One region of the Bradyrhizobium sp. AUGA SZCCT0431 genome, then DNA from elsewhere that is predicted to be linked to it. Evidence: predicted binding sites of a transcription regulator. Region 1 holds the regulator's gene; each other region holds the start of a gene.
What was found. Region 1 encodes PhoB, which activates phosphate uptake and scavenging genes when phosphate is short. Its sites were predicted from a motif close to TGTCATNNANCTGTCAT; they were not measured.
Positions count from the first base shown of each region.

Region 2: JQ567_RS27855 (Orn/Lys/Arg decarboxylase N-terminal domain-containing protein) is a predicted target of PhoB. The motif match lies at 1,520-1,536, and genes of this name have one in related genera.
Region 3: JQ567_RS25050 (DUF47 domain-containing protein) is a predicted target of PhoB. The motif match lies at 2,947-2,963, and genes of this name have one in related genera.
Region 4: JQ567_RS03385 (UDP-2,3-diacylglucosamine diphosphatase) is a predicted target of PhoB. The motif match lies at 2,775-2,791, and genes of this name have one in related genera.

Region 1 is NZ_JAFCLR010000008.1:145,342-150,748, forward strand. Features, by position in the region: gene pstC (phosphate ABC transporter permease subunit PstC) at 1-890, shown strand, start outside; gene pstA (phosphate ABC transporter permease PstA) at 895-1,740, shown strand; gene pstB (phosphate ABC transporter ATP-binding protein PstB) at 1,737-2,558, shown strand; gene phoU (phosphate signaling complex protein PhoU) at 2,582-3,298, shown strand; gene phoB (phosphate regulon transcriptional regulator PhoB) at 3,386-4,087, shown strand; gene JQ567_RS09840 (GcrA family cell cycle regulator) at 4,248-4,757, opposite strand; gene JQ567_RS09845 (aspartate aminotransferase family protein) at 5,326-5,407, shown strand, end outside.
Region 2 is NZ_JAFCLR010000034.1:79,058-84,464, forward strand. Features, by position in the region: gene paoA (aldehyde dehydrogenase iron-sulfur subunit PaoA) at 1-385, opposite strand, end outside; gene JQ567_RS27850 (LysR family transcriptional regulator) at 572-1,465, shown strand; gene JQ567_RS27855 (Orn/Lys/Arg decarboxylase N-terminal domain-containing protein) at 1,580-3,937, shown strand; gene JQ567_RS27860 (GNAT family N-acetyltransferase) at 3,967-4,524, shown strand; gene JQ567_RS27865 (TfoX/Sxy family protein) at 4,434-5,042, opposite strand; gene JQ567_RS27870 (aldo/keto reductase) at 5,052-5,407, opposite strand, start outside.
Region 3 is NZ_JAFCLR010000028.1:45,326-50,732, forward strand. Features, by position in the region: gene JQ567_RS25035 (ABC transporter substrate-binding protein) at 1-910, shown strand, start outside; gene JQ567_RS25040 (branched-chain amino acid ABC transporter permease) at 1,020-1,883, shown strand; gene JQ567_RS25045 (branched-chain amino acid ABC transporter permease) at 1,885-2,853, shown strand; gene JQ567_RS25050 (DUF47 domain-containing protein) at 3,005-3,649, shown strand; gene JQ567_RS25055 (inorganic phosphate transporter) at 3,664-4,668, shown strand; gene sugE (quaternary ammonium compound efflux SMR transporter SugE) at 4,764-5,078, opposite strand; gene JQ567_RS25065 (peptide chain release factor 3) at 5,230-5,407, shown strand, end outside.
Region 4 is NZ_JAFCLR010000003.1:49,074-54,480, reverse strand. Features, by position in the region: gene JQ567_RS03405 (hypothetical protein) at 1-302, shown strand, start outside; gene JQ567_RS03400 (hypothetical protein) at 557-838, shown strand; gene JQ567_RS03395 (monooxygenase) at 902-1,240, opposite strand; gene JQ567_RS03390 (tripartite tricarboxylate transporter substrate binding protein) at 1,312-2,286, opposite strand; gene JQ567_RS03385 (UDP-2,3-diacylglucosamine diphosphatase) at 2,814-3,626, shown strand; gene JQ567_RS03380 (glycosyltransferase family 1 protein) at 3,623-4,678, shown strand; gene JQ567_RS03375 (threonine/serine dehydratase) at 4,732-5,407, shown strand, end outside.

The sequences.
Region 1 (5,407 bases):
CGCGCGCCTGCGCGATCTCGGTCCTGCTCATCCTCGGCGGCATCATCGTCTCGCTGATCGCGGGCGCCTGGCCGGCGATCAGGGAATATGGCTTCTCCTTCCTGTTCACCTCGCGCTGGGCGCCATCCAACGATCCGCCGGTGCTCGGCGCACTCGGGCCGATCTATGGCACGCTGGTCACCTCGGTGATCGCGATGACGATCGCGATCCCAGTCGGGCTCGGCATCGCGATCTTCCTCACCGAGCTTTGTCCGCAGTGGCTGCGTCGCCCGATCGGCATTGCCGTGGAATTGCTCGCCGGCATCCCCTCGATCATCTACGGCATGTGGGGGTTCTTCGTGCTGGGCCCGTTCATGGCCGACAGTTTTCAGCCGTTTGTGATCAAGGTGTTCGATGGCGTCCCGATTCTCGGCACCATCTTCGCTGGTCCGCCGTCTTATCTCAGCCTGTTCAACGCGTCGCTGATCCTTGCGATCATGGTGCTGCCGTTCATCACCGCGATTTCGGTCGACGTGTTCAAGACGGTGCCGCCGGTGCTCAAGGAAGCCGCCTACGGCGTCGGCTGCACCACCTGGGAAGTCGTCCGCAACGTCGTGATCCCCTATACAAAGGTCGGCGTGATCGGCGGCATCATGCTGGCGCTCGGCCGCGCGCTTGGCGAGACCATGGCGGTGACGTTTATCATCGGCAACGCCTTCAAGATCACGGGCTCGGTGTTTTCTCCGGGCACTACGATCTCGGCGGCGATCGCATCCGAATTCGCCGAGAGCGACGGCTTGCACCAATCCGGCCTGATCCTGCTGGGGCTGCTATTGTTCGTGCTGACGTTCTTCGTCCTGGCGGCCGCGCGGATAATGCTGATGCGGCTGGAAAAGAAGGCGGGGAATTAAGATCATGAACCCGATTTATACCCGTCGCCGCCGCGTCGACATCGTCGTCAAGGTCCTGTGCCTCGGCGCCGCGGTTTTTGGCGTCACCTGGCTGGGGCTGATCCTGTTTACCTTGTTCTTTAACGGCCTCGCCGGGATCAATCTCGCGGTCTTCACGCAGAATACCCCTCCACCGGGATCAACCGACGGCGGATTGCTGAACGCGATTGTCGGCTCGATCATCATGACCGTGATCGGCGTCGGCATCGGCGCGCCGCTCGGCCTGTTCGCCGGCACATACCTTGCCGAATACGGCAGGAACGACAAGCTGACCTCGGTGATCCGTTTCATCAACGACATCCTGCTCAGCGCGCCCTCGATCATCATCGGCCTGTTCGTCTATGGCGCGATCGTGGTGCCGATGGGCGGCTTCTCGGCCTTTGCCGGCTGTCTGGCGCTTGCCGTGATCGTGATCCCCGTGGTGGTGCGCACGACCGAGGACATGTTGCTGCTGGTGCCCAATCCGTTGCGCGAGGCCGCGTCCGCGCTCGGCCTGCCGCGCTCGCTGGTGATCAAGCGCATCGCCTACCGCGCCGCGCGCGCCGGCCTCATCACCGGTGTACTGCTCGCCACCGCCCGCGTCGCCGGCGAAACCGCGCCGCTGCTGTTCACCGCGCTGTCGAACCAGTTCTTCAGCCTCGACCTCACCAAGACGATGGCGAACCTGCCGGTCACCATCAACAACTTCGTCCAAAGCCCCTACGAATACTGGAAGCAGCTCGCCTGGAGCGGGGCGCTGCTCATCACCCTGACCGTACTTGCCCTGAATATTGGCGCGCGCATCCTTGGCGCCGAGAGGACAGCAAAATGAACGATCTTTCCGTATCCGTGAGTGCTGCGAACGGACCTGTTCCGCAGGTCGCCTTGCCCGACGCGCCGCCGAAAGTGACCGCGCGCGGCCTGAATTTCTACTATGGCGAGCACCATGCGCTGAAGAACATCAACCTCACGCTCGGCACCCACCGCGTCACCGCCTTCATCGGGCCGTCCGGCTGCGGCAAGTCCACGCTGCTGCGGATCTTCAACCGGATGTATGACCTCTATCCGGGCCAGAAGGCGACCGGGCAATTGATGCTCGACCAGACCAACATCCTCGACCCCAAGCTCGATCTCAATCTGCTGCGGGCCCGGGTCGGCATGGTGTTCCAGAAGCCGACGCCGTTTCCGATGACGATCTACGAAAACATCGCCTTCGGCATCCGCCTCTATGAGAAGATCTCGAAATCCGAGATGGACGGCCGCGTCGAAAAGGCGTTGCGTGGTGGTGCGCTGTGGAACGAGGTCAAGGACAAGCTGAATGCATCGGGCCTCAGCCTGTCCGGCGGCCAGCAGCAGCGGCTCTGCATCGCGCGCACCGTGGCGGTGCGCCCTGAAGTGATCCTGTTCGACGAGCCCTGCTCGGCGCTGGACCCGATTTCGACCGCCAAGGTCGAGGAACTGATCCAGGAATTGTCGGAGGACTACACCATCGCCATCGTGACCCATAACATGCAGCAGGCGGCGCGCGTCTCGGACAAGACCGCCTTCATGTATCTCGGTGAACTGGTCGAATTCGACGACACCAACAAGATTTTCACCTCGCCGAGCGATCGACGCACCCAGGATTACATTACCGGCCGGTTCGGCTAAGCGCACATCGCGAGGAGAAGACAATGGCTTCAGAACATACCGCGAAGGCGTTCGACAGCGATCTTCAGGAATTGACCCGCCTGGTCGCCGAAATGGGCGGCCTTGCCGAACGCATGATCACCGAATCCGTCGATGCCCTGATCCGGCGCGATGTTGCGCTCGGAAAACGCGTCGTCGCCTCCGACGCCGAGATCGACCGCCTGCAGCACCTCATCGAGGAACGCGCGGTGCTGACGATTGCGCGCCGCCAGCCGATGGCCATCGACCTGCGCGAGATCGTCGGCGCCATGCGGGTGGCCACCGATCTGGAGCGGATCGGCGACCTCGCCAAGAACATGGGCAAGCGCGTCGCGGCGCTGGAGAACGATTTCCAGCCGCTGAAACTGATCCGCGGTCTCGAACACATGACCGATCTGGTGCAGTCGCAGGTCAAGTCCGTGCTCGACGCCTACGCGTCGCACGATCTGCCGGCGGCGATGGCGGTCTGGAAGGGCGACGAGGAAGTCGACGCCATCTGCACCTCGCTGTTCCGCGAACTCCTGACCTACATGATGGAAGATCCGCGCAACATCTCGTTCTGCATCCATCTGATGTTCTGCGCCAAGAACATCGAACGGATCGGCGACCACGCCACCAACATCGCCGAGACCGTGTTCTACATGATCGAAGGCCAGCAAATCCTCGACAAGCGCCCGAAGGGCGACATGACGAATTTTGCCACGACGGTGCCAGGAAACTAGAAGCGGAACCAGTAGCGGAACGGACAACCGAACGAGAGACGTTTTTCGCGTATCGACAGCGCGTCAAAACACAAGAGGCTGACATAGATGAACGCACGCATTCTGGTGGTTGAAGACGAGGAAGCGCTCACCACGCTTCTGCGCTACAACCTCGATGCCGAAGGCTATGAGGTCGAAACCGTCGCCCGCGGTGACGACGCCGATACAAGGCTGAAGGAGCGGGTGCCAGACCTGATCGTGCTGGACTGGATGCTGCCGGGCCTGTCCGGCATCGAACTGTGCCGCCGCTTGCGGGCGCGGCCGGAGACCAAGGCGCTGCCGATCATCATGCTGACCGCGCGCGGCGAGGAAAGCGAACGGGTGCGGGGGCTGGCGACCGGCGCCGACGACTACATCGTAAAACCCTTTTCGGTGCCGGAGCTGCTGGCGCGGGTGAAGGGCCTGTTGCGGCGGGCGAGCCCGGAGCGGCTGGCCACCGTGCTGACCTATGGCGATATCGAGCTCGACCGCGAGAAACGCCGCGTCGCGCGCTCGGGCCGTCCGATCGATCTCGGGCCGACCGAATATCGCCTGCTGGAGTTTTTCCTGGAACATCCCGGCCGCGTGTTCAGCCGCGAGCAACTGCTCGATAGCGTCTGGGGCCGCGACATCTATATCGACGAGCGTACCGTCGACGTGCATATCGGCCGCCTGCGCAAACTGCTCAATCCCGGCCGCGAACAGGACCCGATCCGCACCGTGCGCGGCGCCGGCTACGCGCTGGATGACCGGTTTGCGAAGGTGGAGTAGGCGCGGCGTAAACAGGTTTGCGTCGTCCCGGCGAAGGCCGGGACCCATAACCACAAATATTGATTGCTTTAAAAAGGCTGGAGCTCCAGCCAGGCATAACCACTGCTATCGGTGGTTATGGGTCCCGGCCTTCGCCGGGACGACATCAGTGAGCGTGCCCTTACCTGGTCGGCTTCGGCGCCGGGCGGCGGCGATCGGAGGCCGGCTGATAGGCGATGCGCGAGTGATGTGCGCAATAGGGCAGGCTGGTGAGCGCCTTGCCGCCGCAGAAAAAGAATTCCGAGCTGGAGGGATCGCCGATCGGCCAGTGGCAGGTGGCCTCGTTCAATTCGAGCAGCGTCAACCGCTGGCTCATCGGCACCACATTGTCGTAGGCGACCGGATCCGGCTCCATCTCCACCTCGAAGGCGTGGGCCAGCGCGGTGTTGCCGCGCGACACCGGGCGCGCCACCCGCATCATCTGCTGGGCGGGGCGCGCCTTGCGCTGACGCGGCGCGGCCGAGGAGGGGCTCTTGGCACGGCCGGAAAGACCCAGCCGGTGCACTTTGCCGATCACTGCATTTCGCGTCACATTTCCGAGTTCCGCGGCGATCTGGCTGGCGGAAAGTCCGCCCTCCCAGAGCTTTTTAAGCTGCTCGACGCGCTCGTCGGACCAGGTCAATACCGTCATCGCATTCTTCCCTTCGCACAGAGCCGGCCAATCCGGGGGCAGCGCTGGCGATGCCAATTCTCAAAAATCCCAGCGGGCAGAATCCCTTAGCCCTCGCCGGGCGCAAAAAGCCGCCCGAACGTTTACGCCTCACAAAATGGACTCTAGGGGTCAGTACTTCCGCACGAGATGTCGTACCCGACAGCCCAGACGCTACAATATGGCGGGACTCTGGCGCAAGAGTCCGCGTCCGTGCGTCCACATGTTCCGGTATTTATGCATTGCAATTGGAGTTTTCCACGGCACCGGAATGCTACGGATTGCTTTATCTTGCACCGCAGGAAAGCGGTTCGAGCATGATCCGGAAAAGTGGACGCCGGTTTTCCCTCGGGACAAGCGCAAAGCGCTTGCCCGGAGATCATGCTCAAAACAAGAGGATTTCGGCGTGTTGACACGGTCCAAAGCCCGCATAGAATGCCTGCCACGTGCCGCCCCGAAAAGGCGGCACGTTTTGTTTTCGCAAGACCGGCTGTGCCGCGTTCGCGCCAATGCACGCTATGTGGCCGGTCTCTAACCGTCAGTGATAGCCATGACCAACAGCGCCCCGTCGCATCTGCTTCCCGTATTCGCGAGAGTCGATCTCGGTTTCGAACGCGGCGAAGGCGCGTGGC
Region 2 (5,407 bases), on a different contig from region 1:
ATCCCTCGATGGTGGTGACGCTCTCGCCCTCATGCATCACAGCCAGCGTCAGGCATGAATTGATCCTGCGACCGCCGACGATCACCGTGCATGCGCCGCACTGGCCGTGATCGCAGCCCTTCTTGGTGCCGGTGAAACGCAAATTCTCGCGCAACGCATCGAGCAGCGTGGTCCTCGTATCGACCTCGAGCTCGCGCACCTTGCCGTTCACGCTGAGGGCCACTTTCGACATCACCGGGGCTCCGGAAACCGCAGGCTTCAGGGCGATCTCGGCCCTGGCCACAAAGGTCGACGTCGTCACCCCGAGGGCCGGCGCCGTGAGAGAAGCGGCGCCGACGACCAACAGGTCGCGCCGAGAGAATCTGAAATCACCGGGGCTTCGCATGCCATCAATCCTTTTTGCGCTTCGCTCGTTTTGCGCCCGCCTCGTCCACTAACGCCGATCATGATCCGGGGTTGCGCGCAGCCGACATCGCGCAGGTCACGACCGCGTGCCTTCAGGCATTTAACGGGTGCAACGCCGCCGGATTAGGCCTAATAATCGGCATAGACTTATGAGTTTGGCTCACCAATGCTCGGGAAAAACACGCACGATCTCATGGCGTTCCTCGCCGTCGCGCGCGAACGCAGTTTTACGCGGGCGGCAGCACAGCTCGGGGTTTCGCAATCGGCGCTCAGTCACACCATTCGAGGACTGGAAGAACGGCTCGGCTTGCGGTTGTTGACCCGCACCACGCGCAGCGTGGCGCCGACCGAAGCCGGCGAGCGGCTGATTCGAACCGTCGGACCAAAATTTGAACAGATCGACTCGGAACTATCGGCGCTGACCGAATTGCGGGAAAAGCCCGCCGGCACCATCCGGATCACGGCCGGCGAACATGCCGCGCAGGCCGTTCTTTGGCCTGCGCTGACGACGCTGCTGCCGAATTATCCCGACATCAAGGTCGAACTGATGATCGACTACGGCCTCACCGATATCGTCGCGGAGCGATACGATGCCGGCGTCCGTCTCGGCGAGCAGGTGGCCAAGGACATGATCGCGGTGCGGATCGGGCCGGACTTCTGCATGGCGGTGGTCGGCGCACCCGCCTATTTCGAAACAAAGCCCGTGCCGAAGAAGCCGCAGGATCTCACCGCGCACGACTGCATCAACATCCGCCTGCCGACCTATGGCGGGATCTACGCCTGGGAATTCGAGAAACGCGGCCGTGAACTGAAGGTGCGGGTCGATGGTCCCTTGGTGTTCAACAACATCGCGCTGCGCATGAACGCGGTCATGGCGGGGCACGGCCTCGCCTATCTGCCGGAAGACCAGGTCAAGCCGTATCTCGCCGACGGCCGTCTGATCCGCGTGCTCGACGACTGGTGCGCGCCGTTTTCTGGGTATCACCTCTATTACCCGAGCCGCCGGCAACCCACGCCGGCGTTTGCAGTGCTGGTGGAAGCGCTGAGGTATCGGGGGTGATGGGCAGCCCCCGATCGAGCGGCAGGGTTTTGGGCGGCCGGGCCGGAACCCATCCGTCATCCAGATGTCATCGAATGCGCCAACAGCTTGTTGGACACACATTCGAGGGCACCGATGGACTATTTCCGACGCTTCACCTTTCTGTTCGCCGCACCGGTCTTTGATACCGACGATCTAGAAGGCCTCCGTTTCAACCAGATCATCACCGAGATCGAGCGGTCCGGCTTTGAAGTGGTCCGGGCGCGCAAGCTCGAGGATGCGGAAATCCAGGTGCAGACCGACGCCGCGATCGGCTGCATGGTGGTCGACTGGGGCAAAAAGGGCCTCGAGGGCAAGACCATGGCCCTGATCAACCTGATGCGGCGGCGCGGCCTCGATTTTCCGATCATCCTGCTGATCCGCCGCAAGCGGTTCGAGGACCTGCCGGTCGAGGTGCTGGATTTCATCGACGGCTATGTCTTCCTGTCCGAGGAAACGCCGCCCTTCATCGCCAAAAACCTCATCAGCCGCCTGAAGCAATATGCCGAAACCCTGAAGACGCCGTTCTTCGGCGCGCTGGTCGACTATGCCGAAGAGGGCAACCAGCTATGGACCTGCCCGGGCCACAATGGCGGCGTGTTTTACAGCCGCAGCCCGATCGGCCGGGTGTTCGTCGAACATCTCGGCGAAGCCGTGTTCCGCGACGACCTCGACAATTCGGTGCTCGACCTCGGCGATCTCCTGACCCATGAGGGCCCGGCGCTGAAGGCGCAAAAGGAAGCCGCGCAAATCTTCGGCGCGGAAAAGACCTATTTCGTGCTCAACGGCACCTCGACCTCCAACAAGGTGGTGCTGGGCGCGCTCGTCACCGACGGCGATCTCGTGCTGTTCGACCGCAACAACCACAAGGCGGCGCATCATGGCGCGCTGATGATGGCCGGCGGCATTCCGGTTTATATCCCCACGGTCCGCAACGCCTGGGGCTTGATCGGTCCGATGCGCTGGGACGCGATCGACGAGACGAGTTTGCGCGAACGCATCCGCAGCCATCCGCTGGTCAAGGATCCGGAAGCCTGGCGCAAGCCGCGCCCGTTCCGCGTCGCCGTCGTCGAGCAGTGCACCTATGACGGCACGATCCACAGCGCCGAGATGATCCTGAAAGCGATCGGCCATCTCTGCGATTACATCCTGTTCGACGAGGCCTGGGCCGGCTTCATGAAGTTTCATCCGCTCTATGCCGGACGTTTCGCGATGGGGCTGTCAGGTCTCGGCGCCGACGCGCCCGGCATCATCGCGACCCAGTCGACCCACAAGCAGCTGGCGAGCTTCTCGCAGGCCTCGCAGATCCACATCAAGGACCGCCACATCACCGGCCAGAAGCGCCGCATCGAACACCGGCGCTTCAACGAGAGCTTTATGCAGCACGCATCGACCTCGCCGTTCTATCCGATATTTGCCTCGCTCGATGTCGGCGCGCAGATGATGAAAGGCCGCTCCGGCGAGGTGCTGTGGGACGACACGATCCGGCTCGGCATCGAACTGCGCAAGAAGATGCGCGCGGTCCGCCGCGAATTCGAGGAGAAGGAAGCGCGGCCCGAACGCCGCTGGTTCTTCGAGCCGTTCGTGCCCGACCGCGTCGCGATTCCAGACGTCTCCCGCGCGGGCGCCGTGCACAATGTGGCCTGGGAGACCATCTCCACCGACATGCTGGTCACCGACCCCGTTTATTGGCAGCTTTCACCGGACGCTCGCTGGCACGGTTTTCCTGATCTGACCGCGGGCTTCGCCATGACCGACCCGAACAAGCTGACGGTGCTGACCCCCGGCTTCGACCATGCCACCGGCCGCTATGCCGAGCACGGCATCCCCGCCCCCATCGTCGCGCAATATCTGCGCGAGAACCGCATCGTGGCGGAAAAGAACGACCTCAACTCGCTGCTGTTCCTGCTTACCCCCGGCGTCGAGGCCAGCAAGGCCGGCACGCTGATCTCGGGCCTCGTCGCCTTCAAGAAACTGCACGACGACAACGCGCTGCTGGAAGAGGTGATCCCCGAATTCCATCAGCGCCGGCCGAAGCGTTATGCCGGCGTGCGCTTACGCGATCTCTGCGGCGAGATGCACGGCTTCTTCCGCAACGCCGGCGTCAGCGCGCTGCAGGCCAAGCAATTCCAGGCCGAGCATCTGCCTGACATCGCGATGTCGCCGCGCGACGCCGCGCGCTATCTGGTTCGCAACGACGTCGACTATCTGCCGATCGACGCCATCCCCGGCCGCATTGCCACGACGCCGTTCGTAGTCTATCCCCCCGGCATCGCCACCATCGTGCCGGGCGAACGATTGACCGAGCGGGCGCAACCGATGATCGACTACCTCAAAATGTTCGAAACCTGCTTCAATGCATTCCCCGGCTTCGACGTCGAGATTCAGGGCGTCTACAAGGAGGTCGATCCGTCCGGCCGCATCCGGCTGCATACTTATGTGGTCTGCGAATGAACCGGCCCGTCGAAACAACAGACCCGGCCATGACCAACCAGCAGCCGGTGCTGGTCCGGCCCTCGCGCGACGGCGATGTCGAGGCGATGCTGGCGATCTACCGGCATCATATCCGCCGCGGCATCGAGGAAGGCGTCGACGACAGCGGCACGCCGGAGCCGGAGGACCTGCGCGACCGGCGCAAGAATTTGCGCAGCCAGCGTCTGCCGCATCTGGTGGCGACCTGCGGCGGCGAGGTGGTGGGCTACGCTTACGTCGTGCTGTTTCGCAAGCGGCCGGCCTATCGCTACGCGGTCAAGCATTCGATCTATGTGCATCGCGAGCATCAGGGACGCGGCGTCGGACGGCTGTTGCTGCAGGAGCTGATCGACGTCTGCGCCGCGGCCGGGTTCCGGCAGATGATCGGCTATATCGATTCCGACAACACGGCCTCGCTCGCGCTGCACGAAAGGTTCGGTTTTGCCCGCGCCGGCCTGCTGCCGGGCGTCGCCTATCGCTACGGCCGCTGGGCCGACACCGTCATGGTGCAACGTTCGCTTGCCGCCGGTTCAACCGCGCCGCCGCTGATTTCCAGCCCGGGCCGGTGAGAATTCCACGTCGTCCCGGCGAACGCAGATGCGCAATTGCGCATCGGGGGACCCATACCGCGTGATCTCTCGATAGAGGCTTGGTGGCAGAGACCTTTCGTAAAACTACTCCCTGGGGTTATGGGTCCCGGCGTTCGCCGGGACGACGACGGTTCGGTTTGCTTGGCACTGTATGCCCCCGCTTCGCCGCAACCCGGTGCGCCGCCGCCAAATGCGGCGAGCGCCCAAATGATCAGCTCATCGGGTTCATCGAACAGCCGCTCCGGCACGCGCCAGAAGGAGAGGTCGATCACGGCGCCCTTCTTCGCATAGTTGAGCGGCGGAAACGTCTCGGCTTCCTTGAAGATCTCACGGTTCTGGTCATCGACCCGGAAATACAGCGTATTCTCCGTCACCATGGCGAACATCACGCCGTCGCAGAACACGCCGGTCTTGCCGAACATCCGCCGCATGGTGACGCGGCCGAGCGGCGCCAGCTGCTCGCGCAGGAATTCGGCATAGGTGGCGCTGGCGACCATGCTCGCCGATCACCGCGGTTCGCCGGAGAACGCCAGCCGCAATGTCGACAGCCGTTCGAGCGCCGCCTGCGGCAATGGACCTTTTTCGACCGCGGCGAAAGCGCCCTCGAACTCCTGCGGCGTCGCCATGCCGACCAGGATCGTGCCCATCGCCGGATGCGACAGCGCAAACCGCGTCGCAGCTTCGGTCAGGCTGGAAGCAAAACCCTCCTCCACCAGCGGCATCAGGCGGCGGGCGCGCTCGATATCGGCATCGTAGCTCATGGCAGAGCCGATCGGCTCGGGCGCCGGGCTTGCAATCGGGTGCCGCGCGGCCGAGCCCGACAAGGCGCCGCCCGCCAGCACGCGGATGCCGACGACGCCGA
Region 3 (5,407 bases), on a different contig from region 1:
CTCCGGTGTTGCGCTGGCGGTCAACAACCTGGTGAAGGAAAAGAACGCCATCATGATCAATACCGGCGCGGCGACGTCGGACCTCACAAATGCCCAGTGCTCGCCGAACACGATCCACTGGGTTTACGACACCTACATGCTGGCGAACAGCACCGGGCAGGCGCTGGTGAAGGCCGGCGGCGATACCTGGTACTTCCTGACCGCGGACTACGCGTTCGGCCACGCGCTGGAGCGCGACACCGCCGCCGTGGTGGTTAAATCGGGCGGCAAGGTTATCGGCAACGTCAGGCATCCCCTGAACTCGTCGGACTTCTCCTCGTTCCTGCTGCAGGCGCAGGCTTCCAAGGCCAAGATCGTCGGCATGGCCAATGCCGGCGGCGATACCACCAACACGATCAAACAGGCGTCGGAATTCGGCATCGTCTCAGGTGGCCAGAAACTCGCAGGCCTGCTGCTGTTCATCAACGACGTCCACGCGCTTGGTCTGAAAGTGGCTCAGGGCCTGAACTTCACCGAAACCTTCTACTGGGATCTCAACGACGACACCCGCGCGTTTTCCAAGCGCTTCTCCGAGCGCATGAAGAACAAGGCGATGCCGTCCATGGTGCAGGCCGGCGTCTATTCCGGTCTGATCCACTATTTCAAGACGGTCGACGCGATGGGCGGCAATCCGCATGACGGCATCAAGGTCGTCGAGAAGATGAAGGCGGCGCCGACCGACGACCCGCTCTTCGGCAAGGGCACCATCCGCGCCGACGGCCGCAAGCTTCATCCGGCCTACCTGTTTGAGGTCAAGAAGCCTGCCGAGTCCAAGGGACCGTGGGACTATTACAAGCTGGTCGGAACGACCCCGGCGGACCAGGCATTCAGGCCGCTTTCGGAGAGCGCCTGTCCGCTGGTAAAGAAGTAACGACGGCAGCCCGCCGGCACCGTGCCGGCGGGCTTCCCTTTGCGTCACCGCGCGATACCTTCGCGTCACCACGCGAAATAGCGTCACAACGAAATCGAGTGCGAAACCGATGCAAGCTCTCTACGCGCAGCTTTTAGTGGGATTGATCAACGGCTCGTTCTACGCGCTGCTCAGTCTGGGGCTGGCCGTGATCTTCGGCATGCTCAACATCATCAATTTCGCCCATGGCGCGCTCTATATGATGGGTGCGTTCTGCGCCTATTTCCTGCTCAACCTGGCGGGCATCGGATACTGGCCGGCGCTGATCATCGCGCCGATCGTGGTCGGCATCTTCGGCATGATCCTGGAACGGACCATGCTGCAGTGGCTTTCGGGCCTCGACCATCTCTACGGGCTGCTGCTGACGTTCGGTATCGCGCTGATCGTGCAGGGCGTGTTCCAGAATTATTTCGGCTCCTCGGGCCTTCCCTATGCGATCCCCGATGAACTGAAGGGCGGCATGAACCTCGGCTTCATGTTCCTGCCGATTTACCGCGGCTGGGTGGTGGTGTTCTCGCTCATCGTTTGCCTCGCCACTTGGTACCTGATCGAAAAGACGCGGCTTGGTGCCAATCTGCGCGCCGCGACCGAAAATCCGACGCTGGTGCGCGCGTTCGGCATCAACGTGCCCAGGATGATCACGCTGACCTATGGGCTCGGCGTCGGCCTTGCGGCGCTTGCCGGCGTCTTGTCCGCCCCGATCAACCAGGTCCGGCCGCTGATGGGCGCCGACCTGATCATCGTCGTGTTCGCGGTGGTGGTGATCGGCGGCATGGGCTCCATCATGGGATCGATCATCACCGGCTTTTCGCTCGGCGTGATCGAAGGACTGACCAAATATTTCTACCCTGAAGCTTCAAACACCGTGGTTTTCGTCCTGATGGTGCTGGTGTTGCTGGTGAAGCCAACGGGTCTGACCGGACGGGCGGCCTGATATGAGCGCATTGACTGACGATACACTGCCGGTGTCACCGCGTGCCGTGCGCGACGAGATGATCGTATTCGTCCTGATGGCAGCGCTACTGGCGATCGTGCCGCTGACCGGGATCTATCCGTTCTTCGTGATGCAGGCGCTGTGCTTCGCGCTGCTGGCCTGCGCGTTCAACCTCCTGATCGGCTACGGCGGGCTATTGTCGTTCGGCCACGCGATGTTTCTGGGGACGGCCGGTTACTTCACCGCGCATGCGCTGAAGGTCTGGGGGCTGTCGCCGGAGCTTGGAATTCTGGTCGGCACCGTAGGTGCCGCCGGGCTTGGCGTCATTACCGGCGTCGTCGCCATTCGCCGTCAGGGCATCTACTTCTCGATGATCACGCTGGCGCTGTCGCAGCTTCTGTATTTCATCTACCTGCAGACGCCGTTCACCCATGGTGAGGACGGCATCCAGGGCATCCCGCAGGGCTATCTGTTCGGCATCTTCAATCTATCCAAGCCGACGGTGCTCTATTACGTCATCCTCGTCGGGTTCCTTGGCGGTTTCCTCCTGATCTATCGCACCATCAACTCGCCGTTCGGCGAGGTCTTGAAGGCGATCCGCGAAAACGAACCGCGCGCGATCTCGCTGGGTTACAAGACCGATCACTACAAATTGCTGGCCTTCATCCTTTCCGGAACGATCGCCGGTTTCGCAGGTTCGCTAAAGGTATTCGTGGCGCAGAACGCCTCGCTCACCGACGTGCACTGGACGATGTCGGGCGAAATCGTACTGATGACGCTGGTCGGCGGTCTCGGAACCGTGTTCGGCCCCGTGGTCGGCGCCTTCGTGATCATCGCCATGCAGCAATATCTGGCCGGTTTCGGCCAGTGGGTGACGGTGATCCAGGGCGTCATCTTCGTCGCCTGCGTGCTGACTTTCCGCCGCGGCGTGATTGGCGAGATCGCGCATTTCTTCCGCCGTTCGCTCTAAATTGCCCGTTCGGGCGCGTTTTAACGGCCGACAAAGCGGTGGATGACCACTATTCCGGGATCCGTCGTCGCGCGCTTTGCCTGTGAATGGTCTATGACAGTTTTGTGACAGGCTGCCTCGGGCAGCCGTTCCAGAACGATGGATAAGACCGATGTTGCGCTGGTTTCGCTATTTCCTGCCCAAGGAAGAGCGGTTTTTCGACCTCTTTGCCCGTCATTCCCAGACCGTCGTGCAGGGGGCGCTGGCCTTGCAGGACATGCTGCGCGGCGGCGACGAGACGCCGGTGTTCTGCCAGCGCGTCAATCAGTTCGAGAACGATGCCGACAATATCACCCGCGAGGTGCTGACCGCGGTCCGGCGCACCTTCATCACCCCGTTCGACCGCGGCGATATCAAAAACCTGATCACCTCGATGGACGACGCCATCGACCAGATGCAGCAGACCGCCAAGGCCGTCATCCTGTTCGAGGTCCGCGCCTTCGAACCGCCGATGCGAGAAATTGGTACGCTGATTGTCGAATGCGCCAATCTGGTCGGCCGTGCTTTGCCGCTGATGCAGTCGATCGGCGACAACGTCGCGATGCTGACGGCGATCACCGAGGAGATCGGCAAGCTGGAGGGCCGCATCGACGACCTGCACGATATCGGGTTGAAGGAGCTGTTTCTCAAGCATCGCAACGCCAATGCGATGGACTTCGTTGTTGGCGCCGAGATCTACAAGCATCTCGAAAAGGTTTCGGACCGCTTCGACGACGTCGCCAATGAGATCAACTCAATCGTGATTGAACAGGTTTAGGGCAGGGCCATCAGGTGGACGCCACGCTTGGTCTTCCAATTCTGATCGCATTGATTGCGGTCGCGCTGCTGTTCGACTTCCTCAACGGATTGCACGACGCCGCCAATTCGATCGCCACCATCGTGTCGACGCGCGTTTTGCGGCCGCAATATGCGGTGTTCTGGGCCGCCTTCTTCAACTTCATCGCCTTTCTGGTGTTCGGCCTTCACGTCGCCAACACCATCGGCACCGGCATCATCGAGCCCAGCATTGTCGATGCGACGGTGATCTTTGCCGCGCTGGTCGGCGCCATCGTCTGGAACCTGATCACCTGGGGGCTTGGCATTCCCTCGTCCAGTTCGCACGCGTTGATCGGCGGCTTGCTCGGCGGCGGGATCGCCAAGGCAGGCCTGTCCGCGGCGGTCTGGAGCGGGCTGTCGAAGACGCTGCTGGCGATCGTGCTGTCGCCGCTGGTCGGATTCCTGCTGGCGCTGGTGCTGGTAGCGATCGTGTCCTGGCTGTCGGTGCGCTCGACCCCGTTCGCGGTCGACCGCGCCTTTCGCATCCTGCAATTCGTTTCGGCCTCGCTGTATTCGCTCGGTCATGGCGGCAACGACGCACAGAAGACCATGGGCATCATCGCGGTGCTGCTCTATTCGCAGGGCCATCTCGGCGCCGATTTCTCGATCCCGTTCTGGGTGGTGATCTCGTGCCAGGCGGCCATGGGCCTCGGTACGCTGATGGGCGGCTGGCGGATCGTTCGAACCATGGGATTGCGAATTACCAAGCTGACCCCGATGCAGGGCTTTTGCGCGGAAACCGGGGGCGCGGCGACCCTGTTCATGGCGACCTGGCTCGGGGTTCCCGTTTCCACCACCCACACCATCACCGGCGCCATTGTCGGCGTCGGCGCGGCGCGCCGGGTCTCCGCGGTGCGCTGGAACGTCGCCAGTTCGATCGTTTATGCCTGGGTCATCACCATCCCGGCCTCGGGAATAGTGGCGGCTGCGACCTATTGGGCGGTGGTGCTGCTGCGTTAGAGCGTTTTCAAGCGAAGTGGACGCCGGTTCGCGCCAAGAAAACGCGTCAAATCAAGAATCGAGAGGCCGTTCCGATTCAGCGGAACGGGCTCTCGTCAGGTGACCAGCTTCAGCCCGACAATACCGGCTACAATCAACCCGATGCTGGCCAGGCGGGCCGCGGTGGCAGGTTCGCCGAACAGGGCGATGCCAAGGATAGCCGTGCCGACGGCGCCGATCCCGGTCCAGACGGCATAGGCCGTTCCGATCGGCAGGGTTTTCAGCGCCAGTCCAAGCAGGAGGATGCTTCCGGCCATGGCCGCCAGCGTCAGGGCCGACGGCACCAGCCGCGTAAAGCCTTCGGTGTATTTGAGACCGATAGCCCAGCCGATTTCGAGGAGACCGGCGGTGAACAACACAGCCCAGGCCATGACAAACCCTCCAGATAAGGCAGGGTCGTCCCCGCGGATGATGGTGATGGGAAGGTCGTCCTTCCCTGCTGGATATGGGGGGTGTATCCACCGTCGGCAATCGCCAAATCGCCCTTGATTGCGCCCGTTTTCCCTGCCAAACGCTCGATTCATGTCCGACATTGCCGTTTCAGCCGAATCGCCGTCCCGCTCGCCGCTTGCAGATGAAGTGGCGCGGCGGCGGACCTTTGCCATCATTTCCCACCCGGACGCCGGCAAGACCACGCTGACCGAAAAGCTGCTGCTGTTCGGCGGCGCCATCAACCTTGCCGGTCAGGTCAAGGCCAAGG
Region 4 (5,407 bases), on a different contig from region 1:
CAGAGATCAACGCATGGTTCAAAAGTCTCAAGAACAAGGCGGGTGTATCGTGCTGTGACACTGGAGATGGCCAGCACGTGGAGGCCGAGTGGGATATGGGGAAGGGTGGGTATAGGGTGCTATTGAAGAATCCGCAGAGGCCAAACGAACCGGGGCAATGGTTCGACGTGCCATACTCCGTCGTGCTCAACCAGCCGAACCTCAGCGGCATTGCCATGGTTTGGTGGTGGCCGCGCTACAACAGCCGCGATGGAAGTATGATTCCCATGTTGCGCTGCTTCATTCCGGGACCGGGGGGATGATGTTCGGTGAGCAAACAGTAACGGCCGCAGGTTCGCTATGAGTCTTTCGCGGTTCGGTCAGACCGCCAGCGAGCCCGGCTAAGTCCGCGATGCCGCCGAAAGCGGAAGCCTGCCCGCGAGTGCGCTTCGACAATTGCTTAAGATTTTACGCAAATTGATAAGTGACGAACAACCGCTCCGGCAAAAACAGGGCGATGTTAAACCGGGCCTTTATCGTGCGCGTGCATCCTCCTGCAAAAGGAGGCGCATAAGCGATGCCCATTTTTCAGTATTTTTCAGTCGTAGGATCGGCACTGTTCGTATTGTTGTTTGTTTCCGATGCTTGCCTGCGCGACAGCGAGAGCGATTCACGCTTCGATGGGTCACTCTATCAAAGCGCCATCTACGCGCCCCGGCCGGTGGAAAACCTGACGGAACCGCGCTTCACGCGCGATGCGACGCCAGCCGACCGCGTCAGGGAAGTGTTTGCCCAGTTCGTGCCCAATGAAGGCAAGCGCGGCAAACGCTACTCTTCGGTGGCGACGCGCGGGACGTAGAACTTCCGCACGCCTAACGCAGTGCGCGCGATCCAATCACGCGCAGTGCCGCGATCGCTGTCGTCAGGCCACGGCCTCGATCGCTTTGCCGTTGACGCGTGTCTCGTCCTGCAAATTATCGACCGTGACATGGGTGTCGTACCAGGTCAGGCGAGGGCGCACCCCGAAGCGTTTGGTCAATTCCGCCACGCGTTCCTCCGTGAACCAGGCTTCCGCCGATTGGCGGCTGTCCCAGAGATAGACGCCGCCGGTGCCGGTTTCGCCGTTCAGGTAGTCCTTGCGGATCAAACCTTTCCGGGCGAGGCCGCGATAGGTCGGCGCGCTCGACGTGCCGCCTGTGATTGCCTGTTCCTCTGATCGCTTCGGCAGATCGAACTGAACGACGACGATGCAATTGGCCATGGCGGTTTCCTCAGGTGGGGTGAGCGGCTGGGGTAGCGATATAAGCGCAGTTCGCGCGCGTGCAGTTCAACCTAGTTGCCGAGCTTGATGCCGGCGTCCTTGATCACTTTTGCCCATTCGGGCGTCTCCTTCTTGATGACGGCCGCAAACTCTGCCGGCGTATTGCCGACCGGCTCGAGCCCGAGTTCGTCGAACTTCTTGCGCACCTCCGGCATCGCCAGCGCCTTGACGGTTTCGCCGTGCAATTTGTCGATAATGTCCTTCGGCGTGCCTGATGGCGCGAGCAGGCCGAACCACGGCACCGCCTCGAAACCGGGAAACCCGGATTCCGCCATCGTCGGCAGGTCGGGCGCAAGGGCTGAGCGCTTGACCGAGGTGATGGCCAGTGCGCGTAATTTGCCTTCCTTGGCCAGCGGCACCACGTTCACGATATTGGCGAACGACATCGCGATGCGGTTGGCGAGCAGGTCGGGCATCAGCGCCGTGGTGCCGCGATAGGGGACCGATGCGATGTCGACATGCGCCATGTATTTGAACAGTTCGGCGCCGAGATGCTGCGACGTGCCGACGCCGGCATGGCCATAAGAGAGTTTGCCGGGCTGCGCCTTGGCGAGTGTCACCAGTTCCGCCACCGTCTTGACCGGCACCTCGGGCGGAACGGCGAGCACGTTGGCCGCGATGAACACCTGCGAGATCGGCGCAAAATCCTTGATCGGATCGAACGGCAGTTTCTCATACAGGCTCGGATTGATGACGAGCGCCGAGTTGCCGCCCATCAGCAGCGTGGTGCCGTCGGCGGCCGCCTTGGCGACCCGTTCGGTGGCGATGTTGCTGCCGGCGCCCTGAAGGTTCTCGACCACGAACGGCGTGCCCCAGACCTCGGCAAACCGTTCGGCCAGAATGCGCGCCGCAAGGTCCGGCGCGGTGCCGGGTGTGAAGCCGACCAGGATCTTCACCGGCTTGTTTGGATAGCTGGACTGCGCCGATGTCGTCTGCGCCGTCAGCAGCACCAGCAGCGCGGCGGACAGGCTCGCAACGAACTTCATCGTTTCCTCCCTGTCCTGCATGCCGGCTTGCGCGGTCATTGCCGCAGGACCCGGAGCAAGTGTGGCAGCAGCGGGCGCCACTCGCAAGGCGGTGCAGCCGTAGCCGCGCGCCCCGGCGCATCCGGATCACCACCGCCAAATGTGGCCCGACGGCCACGCCCGGCGCGATGCGCCGCGAGAACGCGAAATTGCGTTTTGGATGATGGTGCCAACAACAAACACCGCCGTCGTCCCGGCCTTGAGCCGGGACCCATAACCACAGGGAGAAGTTTTGCGAATGGTCTCTGCTACCAAGCCTCATCGAGAGATCGCGCGGTATGGGTCCCCCGATGCGCAATTGCGCATCTGCGTTCGCCGGGACGACGCGTGGAGCGTGACGCCGTGGAACTACGGCCCTCTGCTGCCGTCGTTTCCCTGTCGCATCGCGCTGCTATCCGCTTTGGCAGGGGCGCGTCATCGATTCGCGTGGGGCTATCAGTCGCGTCGGTTGTCATCGCTCCGTCACAGGAATCTGTTAGGTGCACGGCATGGGTAGTGACTCCTCGAGTGAAGAGAGCCCGGAGCGGCGCTTTCGCACTTTGTTTATCTCCGACGTCCATCTCGGAGCCCGCGGCTCGCAAGCCGACCGGTTGCTGGACTTCCTCAAAAGCCACGACGCCGACACCATCTACCTCGTTGGCGATATCGTTGATGGCTGGGCACTGAAGTCCAACTGGTACTGGCCGCAATCGCATAACGACTTCGTGCAGAAAATGCTGCGCAAGGCGCGCAAGGGCGCCAAGGTCGTCTACGTGCCGGGCAATCACGACGAGTTCCTGCGCAACTATTACGGCACCCATTTCGGCGGCATCGACGTGGTGGAAAACACCATTCACGAGGGCGTCGACGGCAAGCGCTATCTCATCATCCACGGCGACATCTTCGATCTCGTGGTGCAGAACGCGCGCTGGCTCGCCCACCTCGGCGACAAGGCCTATGATTTCGCCATTCAGATGAATCGCCTGGTCAACTTCTTCCGGCGCATGTTCGGCGTTCCCTATTGGTCGCTGTCGCAATGGGCGAAGCTGAAGGTCAAGAACGCGGTGAATTATATCGGCGCGTTCGAAAAGACCTTGGCCGGCGAAGCGCGGCGTCACGGCGCCGATGGCGTGATCTGCGGCCATATCCACTACGCCACGATCCGCGACGAGCACGGCATCCGCTACATGAACTGCGGCGACTGGGTCGAAAGCTGCACCGCGCTGGTCGAGCACGAGGACGGTCGGTTCGAAATCATCACCTGGGCCGATCCGCAGCGCCGGCTGGCGCCGGTTCCCCGCGTCGCGGCGCGCGCGGCATGACGCATATCCTGGTCGCGACCGATGCGTGGCATCCCCAGGTCAACGGGGTGGTGCGGACGCTGACCATGATGGCGGAAGCCGCCAAAGGCTTCGGCGTCGATGTCAGCTTCCTGACGCCGCAATCGTTTCGCACCTTTGCGATGCCGAGCTATCCGGATTTGCAACTCGCGCTGCCTTACCCGGCGAAGATCGCGGCGTTGATCGAGGCGGCGAAGCCCGACAGCATTCACATCGCCACCGAAGGCCCGATCGGCCTTCTGGTTCGCCGCTATTGCCGCAAGCGCGGGCTGCCGTTCACCACCAGCTTCCACACGCGCTTTCCGGAATATGTCTCGGCGCGCTCGCCGATCCCGGAAAAATGGGTCTGGCGCGCGCTGCGCTGGTTTCACCGGCCGAGCCAGGCGGTGATGGCGGCAACGCCGGCGCTATCAGCTGAATTGCGCCAGCGCGGATTTCGCAATGTGGTGCTGTGGTCGCGTGGCGTCGACACGTCGCTGTTTCATCCGCGCACCGCCGACCTCTGTCTGCCGCAGCCGGTGTTCCTCAGTGTCGGCCGCGTCGCGGTCGAAAAGAATCTCGAGGCGTTCCTCGACCTCGATCTGCCCGGCACCAAGCTTATTGTCGGCGATGGCCCGGCCCGTGTGGCGCTGGAGCGGAAATATCCAGACGCCGTGTTCCTCGGCGCCCGGCACGGCGAGGAACTGGCGGAGATTTATGCGGCCGCCGACATCTTCGTGTTCCCGAGCAAGACCGACACCTTTGGCCTGGTGCTGCTGGAAGCGCTCGCCAGCGGCGTGCCGGTTGCCGCTTTTCCGGTCACCGGTCCCCGCGACGTGATCGGTGCGGCGCCGGTCGGCGTGCTGAGCGACGATTTGCGCGCCGCCTGCCTGGACGCGCTGCAGATCTCGCCGCAGGCCTGTGTGGAATTTGCCGCCGCCCACACCTGGCAGGCCTCGGCGCGGGTTTTTGTCGACCATGCGCTTAATGTCCGGGCCCCAGGCTCCGAAGGCGAGGTGGTGGAGTTTGTGGAAGACCCGCATTTCGCCGCCTGACTTCACCGGATTGCGTCTTGCCGGCCTGTCCACGGACGCGATACAAAGCCGTCATGACGGATCAGGCCTCGATGGCACCGATTGGTGCTGCAGATATCGATGCGGCGGCGCGGGTGGTTGCGCCCTTTGCGGTGCGAACGCCGCTGTTGTCGTTCCCCGTTCTCAACGAACGCGTCGGAACCAAGGTCTTTCTCAAGCCGGAAATGCTGCAGCGGACCGGTTCTTTCAAGTTCCGCGGCGCCTTCAACAAGCTGGCCTCGATCCCGCAGGCCGAACGCAGCGGCGGCGTGGTCGCGTTCTCGTCCGGCAACCACGCCCAGGGCGTGGCGGCGGCGGCGCAGATCCTCAACATGCAGGCGACCATCGTGATGCCCAAGGACTCGCCGCTGACCAAGCGCGAGCGCACCAAGGGCTATGGCGCCGAAGTCGTGCTCTATGACCGCGACAAGGAAGATCGCGAGGCGATCTCTCAAGATATCGCGCGCAAGCGTGGCGCAACCCTGGTGCGCCCCTATGACGATCCTTTCGTGATCGCCGGGCAGGGCACTGCGGGCCGCGAGATATCAGAGGATATGGCCGCGCTTGGCCTGACGCCCGATATCGTGGTGGCGCCGGCCTCCGGCGGCGGGCTTATCGCGGGCGTGGCGACGGCCATCAAGGCGCGCTTTCCGCAATCGACGCTGATCGTCGCCGAACCCGAGGGCTATGATGATCACGGTCTCTCGCTGC